DNA from 2 places in the Aeromicrobium halocynthiae genome. Region 2 is predicted to be linked to the other one. Evidence: predicted binding sites of a transcription regulator. Region 2 holds the regulator's gene; the other holds the start of a gene.
The links. The regulator LexA, encoded in region 2, represses DNA repair genes until DNA is damaged. The targets are predictions, from matches to a motif close to TCGAACANNTGTTCGA.

Region 1 (4,196 bases), on a different contig from region 2:
CCAGTGGGACACCCCTGTCCGCACCGTGCGCAGCTCGCCGATCGTGCCGGTGCGGGAGAACTACGACCGCCTCGGCTACGCCCCGGGCGACGTCACGCGCGCCCGCCGCTACACCCGCTACGTCAGTCCGACGGTGATGCTGCGCAGCCACACCAGCGCCGACCTCCCGACCGCGTTGGAGGACTACGCGGGACGGGACGAGGTCGACGAGCTGATCGTGGTCCCCGGGCTCGTCTACCGGCGCGACGCCGTCGACCGCAGCCACGTGGGCGAACCGCACCAGGTCGACCTGTGGCGGATCCGCAGCACAACGGACACGAGCGACGCGGACATGCTCACGATGATCGGCTGCCTGGTCCAGGCCGTGCTCCCGGGCGCGCAGTGGAGGACCACCGACGTGACGCATCCGTACACGGTGGGTGGCCGGCAGATCGACGTGCTCCACGAGGGGGAGTGGCTCGAGCTGGCAGAGTGCGGGCGCATCCATCCCGACGTGCTGCGCGGGTCCGGCCTCGACCCCGAGCGGTGGTCCGGCCTGGCCCTCGGCATGGGACTGGAGCGGGCGTTGATGCTCCGCAAGGGCATCCCCGACATCCGCTACCTGCGCGCCGAGGACCCCCGCATCGCCGAACAGATGCTCACGCTGGACCCGTGGCAGCACGTCTCGCCGTTGCCTGCGGCCCGGCGGGACATCTCGGTGGTCGTCGATGCTGCCGAGGACGAGGAGACGCTCGGCGACCGCATCCGCGACGCGCTGGGCGACGACGCGGACGTCGTCGAGTCCGTCGACGTGCTCGGACGCACGACGCACGAGGAGCTGCCCGAAGGCGCGCGTGCTCGGCTCGGCACGCGGGCCGATCAGGTCAACCTCCTGCTGAGGATCGTGCTGCGCCCCATCGACCGCACCCTCACCTCGGAGGAGGCCAACGCCATCCGCAATGCGATCTATCGGGCTGTGCACGAGGGACCGGTGCTCGAGCTGATCTGAAGTCGTGGCGGGACTGACCCTCGCGGCTGGATACCGTCGTCAGGTGAGTGCCTCGAAGGTGGTGCAGGCCGGGGGTGCCGCCGTGCTGGGCGTGTATCTCCTCGCGACGGCGGGTGGTGACCGCGGGGCACTTGGTTCGTCTGCACGCATCCTGTTGGCGCTCGGATGCGCCGCGCTCGCCGGGCTGTTGCTGCTGCGGGACGACATGCGTTGCGCGACAAAGGCCTTCGCATTGGCGGGCGCGATCCTCGGGATTGCGGGCGTCGTGCTCGGCTGGATCGCCGCGTTCGGCTGACTGACGTGGCCAGTGCGGGCGTGGTCGTCGAGACGTCAGGCGGCGACTTCGCGGCCGGTGGGCAGGATCCATCGCAGGACGTCGTGTCCCTTCATGGAGTGATGCCGTCTGCACAGTGCCCACATGTTGTCCCCGTTGGTGGGTCCGGTGGGCCAGGGTTCTCGGTGGTCGAGGTCGCATCTGTCTGCTGGGACTCTGCATCCTGGTGCTCGGCAGACCCCGTCGCGGAATCTGATGGCCTTGGCGAGGGTCTCGGGGGCGAAGCGTCCGACGTAGTCGTGAGCCAACGTGTTCCCGTGGACGGGATCGGTGATGATCCGGTGCCAGAACGTCTCGTCGGGGTCGAGATCCTCGAGGATCCACGACGCCGGGACGGACCATTCACCATCGGATGACTCGGCGTGGCCGTGGACGAGCCCGGTGAGGACGTCGGCCTCGATCGTCACCGCGACATCGCCTGTGACGGTGGGTTCGGCGGTGGTCTCGCCGTGGGTGAGCCAGGAGACGTACAGGTCGGCCGTGCGCTGAGGGAGAGTCCGCTGGTCGTCCTCGTCGACGGGGACGCGTGCTGCGCGGTCGAGGCGCTTCATCACCGCAGCGGCTTGGTGGGAGGGCAGGTAGGCGCTCAGCCAGGACATGCCGTCCTCGAGATGGTGCAGCGACACGTACCGCTGGTCTCGGGCCTTCTCTGCCCGGTCGAGGGCCTCGTCGGGCTCGATCCGGGTGACGAACCGCTTGACCCAGGCCCGCAGCTCGGCCGTGGTGTGGGTGGTGGCGTAGGCGAGGGCCTTCTCGTCCAGCAGCGCCCACGAGGACTCCCGTTCGAGGCGGTCCAGGCCGGTGGAGATCTCGCGAACGCGGGCGGCGTCGATGATGCCGTCGCGGAACGCGGCCCAGCAGGAGGGCGCGTGGGCGACCATCCGGTCCGCGATGGCCAACCTCGACCAGACCTGGTTCTCCGAGAGGCCCATGGCCTGCCCGATGGACATCGGGATCGCCGATCGCTCCACCAGCTGCCGCATCGAGCCGTCGAGCCGGCTGATGCGAGCCTCCTCCGCGTCACGGAACGCGAGCATCGAGCAGTACTGAGCTGCCTCGGCCCGCGCCACCGCGCGGGTGGCCGAGGTCATGGCCTCCTCGCTCGTGCTCTCCCCGACGTCCATGAATCAAACATACGTGCGACCACTGACAGTCTTGAATGTCCGCGTGCGGCAGGTTTGGCTCCCTGGCTGGGAACGTGGTTTCGATACGCGGTCGCAGGCTCCTTCGTCGCTGCGACCGCTACTCAACCACCGAGGGAGCACCGATCGTGCGGGTTCCTGGGTGGCTGTGGCCGACTCGCCCCGAGCACTCACTCCGGCCGGGTCACCCCCTGAACCAGCGAGCTCAGTCGTCGAGCGCGTCGAGTTCCTCCAACGCCTCCCGGGCCCGCGCGACGCGCACCTCCTCCTCGTCCTCCCACCACCTCGGCCCGCGTTCGCCGAGGCCGTGCTTGGCGAGGTCGACGCGTCGCCGGGACGCGCGGACGGCGTCGTCGTCCCCGGCGTTCTTCGCCACCCGGACGCCGGAGCGTCCGCGGCCCAGGTGGGAGGTGAGGCGCTCCACGACGTCGTCCGGGAGGCATGGGTCGGTGCGCCGCCAGCGGCGGCCGTTCACGACGAAGAAGTGCTCGTCCTCCACGGGGTCGTCGGCCACCGCACCAGCAGACGACGAACCCGACGGGCTCGCACGTCGAGCACGAGGACGCTGCGACGATGACTCCATGCGAGCGATGGTGGTCGACGAGGTCAGGGGACGCCCCGAGGTCCGGGAGGTGCCCGACCCGCAGGCGCCCGACGGGGGAGTGGTGGTGCAGGTGCAGGCCACCGGGCTGTGCCGCAGCGACTGGCACGCGTGGGCCGGCCACGACGACATCGCCTTCCCGCACGTGCCCGGCCACGAGCTCGCCGGGATCGTGACGTCCGTCGGGGCCGGGGTGGAGCGGTGGCGCGGCGGCGAGCGGGTCACGGTGCCGTTCGTGTGCGGCTGCGGCCGGTGCCGCTGGTGCGCGCAGGGCGACGCGCAGGTCTGTCCCGACCAGCAGCAGCCAGGATTCACCCACTGGGGATCGTTCGCCGAGAAGGTGGCCTTGCACGCTGCCGACACCAACCTCGTCGCCCTGCCCGACGCCGTCGACGACGCGACCGCGGCGAGCCTCGGCTGCCGGTTCGCCACCGCCTACCGCGCCCTCCTCGCCCGTGCCGGGTTGCGCGAGGACGAGTGGGTGGCGGTCGTCGGTGCCGGGGGAGTGGGGCTCAGCGCCGTGATGATCGCCAAGGCCCGCGGGGCCCGGGTGGTCGCCGTCGACCGCAACGCTGGTGCCCTCGAGGCGGCCACCGCCCTCGGTGCCGACCACGTCCTGACCGCCGGCCCCGAGGTCGTCGACGCGATCCACGACATCACCAGCGGCGGCGCACACGTCGCCGTCGACGCCGTCGGCAGCGAGCAGACCTGTGCTGCCGCGATCCACGCGCTCGCGCGGCGCGGCCGCCTCGCCCAGGTGGGCCTGCTGCCGCCCGTCGACGGCCACCCCCGCGTCCCCATGGACCGCGTCATCGGCTGGGAGCTCGACGTGCTCGGCAGCCACGGCATGGCCGCCGCCGACTACCCCCAGCTGATGGACCTCGTGACGAGCGGGGCGCTGCGACCCGGTGACCTCGTGGCCCGCACCGTCGGCCTCGACGAGGCGGCCGCGCTGCTGCCGACGGTCGACGTCAGCGACCTCGCCGGTGTCACGATGATCGACCCGCAGCGCTGAGCATCCACCGACCACGGATCATCGTCGAGTGATCCTCCTGCTCCGCCTCGCCCTCCTCGCCCTCTTCGGGGTGCTGGTCGTGCTCCAGGTGCTGTCCCTGTCCGGCCGAGCGTCGG
Region 2 (4,196 bases):
CGCGGGTGCCCGAGGACCTCGCGCACCAGCTGCAGCACGCCTGAGCGGCCCTCGTCGCCTGCTGCGCTGTGGACGCCCGGGCCGGGTCACGCGGGTGCTGACCTAGGCTTCCGTGCATGCCTGAGCCGACGACTGCTCCGACCGTGCGGCCCACCGTGCGTACCGTCCTCGACGCCGCCGTCGACGCCGTCGGCGGCAGCGAACGGCCCGGCCAGGTGACGATGGCCGAGACCGTCGCGGAGGCGCTGGACCAGGAGCGACACCTGCTGGTGCAGGCGGGGACGGGCACCGGCAAGTCCCTCGGCTACCTCGTGCCGAGCATGCTGCACGGCGAGCGGGTCGTGATCGCGACGGCGACGCTCGCCCTGCAGCACCAGCTCATCGAGCGCGACATCCCCGCGCTGCGGTCGGCCGCTGCCTCGGTCGGTGCCGAGGTGCCGCACTGCGCGGTGGTCAAGGGCCGGGCCAACTACGCCTGCCTGCACCGGGTGCGCGAGGGCGTCCCGGACGACCAGGGGGTGCTCGTGGAGGTGCCCGAGGGCGAGCTGGGCGCGGAGGTCGTGACGCTGCGCCGCTGGGCCGAGGACCAGGCCGAGAAGGAGAGTGTCGGCGACCGCGACTCCGCCCCCGCGCACTCCGAGCGGGCGTGGCGCCAGATCAGCGTCAACCACCGCGAGTGTCTGGGCGCCACCCGCTGCTCCTACGCCGAGGAGTGCTTCGCCGAGCGTGCCCGCGACGACGCCGCGCAGGCCGACGTCGTCGTCACCAACCACGCGCTGCTGGCGATCGACGCGATCGACGGCGTCCCGATGTTGCCCGAGTACGACGCCGTGGTCGTCGACGAGGCCCACGAGCTGGCCGCGCGCGTCACGCAGGCTGCCACCGCGGAGCTCGACGCGGGCGCCGTCGAGCGCGCGGCGCGGCGCGCCCGCTCGCAGGTGCGGGGCGAACGTGCCGACCGTGCCGTCGACGACCTCACCGAGGCCGCCGACGCGCTCGGTGACGCGTTGAGCCACACGCAGGTGGGTCGGATCGAGCGAGCGGAGGAGGCGCTGTCCGAGGCCCTCGCGATGGTGCGCGACGCGGCCCGCAACGTGGTCTCCGCGCTGGTCAAGCCCGCCGACGAGAAGGACGGTGAGGACGCCGGCCGTCAGCAGGCCAAGGCGCAGCTGGAGGAGCTGCGCACGATCGCCGAGCGGATGGCTGCGGGCAAGGAGACGGAGGTGCTGTGGGTGGCAGAGACGCGCAGCGGCGCGCCGCTGCTGCGCATCGCGCCGATCGACGTCTCCCTCGCGCTGCGCGACCGACTGTTCGCCGAGAAGACCGTCGTGCTGACCTCGGCCACGCTGACCCTCGGCGGCGGGTTCGACCCGCTGGCGGTCTCGCTCGGCCTGCCTGCCGGGGACGAGGAGTCGTGGCGCGGCATCGACGTCGGCTCGCCCTTCGACTACGGCCGCCAGGGCATCCTCTACGTCGCCAAGCACCTGCCGGCTCCGGGCCGCGACGGGCTGCAGGAGGCGCAGCTGGACGAGATCGCCGCGCTCGTCGAGGCCGCCGGCGGACGCACCCTCGGGCTGTTCTCCTCGCGCCGGGCCGCCGAGGCCGCTGCCGCGGCGACGCGCGAGCGACTCCCGGACCTCGACATCTGGTGCCAGGGCGACGCGCAGCTGCCGGAGCTGGCGCGGCGATTCGCGGTGACGGACTCCACCTGCCTGTTCGGCACGTTGAGCCTGTGGCAGGGCGTCGACCTGCCGGGCTCGACGTGTCAGCTGGTGATCATCGACCGGGTGCCGTTCCCGCGCCCGGACGACCCACTCATGAGCGCCCGCCAGCGTCTGGTCGAGAAGCGCGGGGGCAACGGGTTCATGAGCGTCGCGGCGAGCCATGCCGCGCTGCTGCTGGCCCAGGGAGCCGGGCGGTTGATCCGCCGCGCCGACGACCGCGGGGTCGTGGCGGTCCTGGACCCCCGACTGGTCACCGCCCGGTACGGGTCGTTCCTGGCAGCGTCCCTGCCGCCGATGTGGCGCACCACCGACCGCGACGCCGTGCTCGGCGCGCTGCGACGACTCGACGAGTCCTGACGTCGCGGTCGGTGGGTCAGGGCTGACGCCCTGCGCTGGTCGGCCCCCGGGTCAGAGACGACGAAGGACCGCGGTGACCTTGCCCAAGATGGTGGCGTGGGTGCCGTCGATCGGGGAGTAGTTCTCGTTGTGCGGCATCAGCCAGGTGGCGCCGTCCTTGCGCTGGAACGTCTTGACGGTGGCCTCGCCGTCGAGCATGGCGGCCACGATCTCGCCGTTCTCGGCCATCGGCTGCTGGCGCACGACGACGAAGTCGCCCTCGCAGATCGCCGCGTCGATCATCGAGTCGCCCTGGACCTGCAGCAGGAACAGGGTGCCGTCGCCGACGATGGAGGCAGGAAGGGGAAGGACGTCCTCGACCCGCTCCTCGGCGAGGATCGGCCCGCCGGCGGCGATCGTGCCGACCATCGGGACGTACGTGGCGGCGGGGCGGGCGTCGCCGATGCCGGTGGAGTCGGCCTCGTCCTCCTCGGCCGGACCGAGCGTGCGACGGGCCTTGAGGACCTCGGGCAGGAAGATCTCCAGGGCACGCGGCCGGTTCGGGTCGCGCCGGACGTAGCCCAGACGCTCCAGGACGCGCAGCTGGTGCGCGACCGAGGACGTGCTGGCCAGGCCGACGGCGACACCGATCTCGCGCATGCTGGGCGGGTAGCCGTGCTTCTCGATCATCTCGCGCAGGAAGACGAGGATCTTCTGCTGCCGCTCGGTCAGGCCGGTCATCTCGTCGACCGGACCGTCGGGCAGCTCGCGCGGGGAGTTCTTGGAACCCTTCGGGCGGCCGCGGCGGGGTGCCTGGGCGGTCGTGCCCGCTGGCGTACCAGCCTCGGGGGAGTCGGAGGTCTTCGTGTCGTCGCTCATGTGATCACCGTAACGACCTCCACGGACAGATCCAAACATCTGTTCGATCGGCGTGTCGTGAACACGCCTCGCGAAACTTCTTGCGAAAAATTTCTGCCCGCGATTCCAGGCCTGATGGGGTCGATGTCGCTCCCGCGTTCGATTCGGGGCTGTTTTTGTCCGAGGTCTGTCGTAGTGTCGTACACGTGTTCGATCGAACGTCTGTTCCCCGTCGCACCACCCCGCGGCCCGGATCGAGTGACATCGCGGACCTCGGTCGGACACCTCACTCCACAGCACCCGTTCCCTTCCCCACGGAGGCACCCATGAGCACCATCACCCTCGCTCCCGGCCACTTCACCACTGCGCCCCGCACGTCGACGCGGCCCATCTCCTCGACCTCCGGCTCCGCCGGCGCGGTGCGCCTGACGCGTCGCGGTCGCCTCGTCGTGCTGGCAGCGGCCCTCGCCGTCATCGCCTTCGCCGTCGTGGCCCTCGGCCCGTCGGTCGTCGCCTCCGGTGAGCGGGGCGACGTCCCGGCCACCACGGTCGTGACGGTCCAGCCGGGCCAGACCCTCTGGCAGATCGCCGTCGAGGCCAACCCCACGGGCGACCCGCGCCGCACGGTCGACGACATCATGCGCATGAACGCGCTCTCCAGCGCCGGTGCCCTGCAGATGGGCCGCGAGCTCGCGGTGCCCGTCTACGAGTGAGGCACTCGAGAACGCTGTGAGGGGTGCGGCCCGAGCGGTCCGCACCCCTCACCGTGTCCGTTGTCGTGCGCGGATCGGGCTCTCTGTCGGGTTCACCTTTGCCGCCGCAGGCGTGACGTCCCCGCAGCCGGCGGTCCCGACCCTGCGCGCGTCGAGGCGACGAGCGGACGGGCATGATGACGCCATGCGCTTCCACGTCGTGGCCGACGACACCGATCGCGACGGCGGGTACGTCGTCGCTCGGCTGACCCAGCTCGGCTACCGCCCCGAGTGGCTCGACCGCGACGAGCTGCCGGTCTTCACCGATCTCGGCGAGTCGGCCCTCGTGCTGCTGCTCGGCTCCGAGCGCGGCGCCCACGAGCCTCGCTGGCAGGCGTCGGTCGAGGCCGAGGAGGCGCTCGTCCGTGCGGCGCTGCGCGCCGGCACCCCGGTGATGGGCATCTGCTTCGGCGCGCAGGTCCTCGCCCGCGCCCTCGGCGGCACCTCCTACCGGGGCGACGACCCCGAGGTGGGGTTCAAGCGGGTCGACACCGTCGACCCGGTCCTGTGCCCCGAGGGTCCCTGG

Region 1: a site for LexA is predicted at 2,450-2,465, ahead of ABD213_RS13320 (HNH endonuclease signature motif containing protein). Genes of this name have one in related genera too.

Annotation. Positions count from the first base shown of each region.
Region 1 is NZ_BAAAPY010000011.1:63,436-67,631, reverse strand. Features, by position in the region: gene srmL (PheS-related mystery ligase SrmL) at 1-988, shown strand, start outside; gene ABD213_RS13325 (hypothetical protein) at 1,032-1,283, shown strand; gene ABD213_RS13320 (HNH endonuclease signature motif containing protein) at 1,319-2,446, opposite strand; gene ABD213_RS13315 (hypothetical protein) at 2,670-2,978, opposite strand; gene ABD213_RS13310 (zinc-binding dehydrogenase) at 3,046-4,080, shown strand.
Region 2 is NZ_BAAAPY010000006.1:138,724-142,919, forward strand. Features, by position in the region: gene hflX (GTPase HflX) at 1-44, shown strand, start outside; gene ABD213_RS10100 (ATP-dependent DNA helicase) at 117-2,081, shown strand; gene lexA (transcriptional repressor LexA) at 2,133-2,939, opposite strand; gene ABD213_RS10110 (LysM peptidoglycan-binding domain-containing protein) at 3,245-3,631, shown strand; gene ABD213_RS10115 (type 1 glutamine amidotransferase) at 3,816-4,196, shown strand, end outside.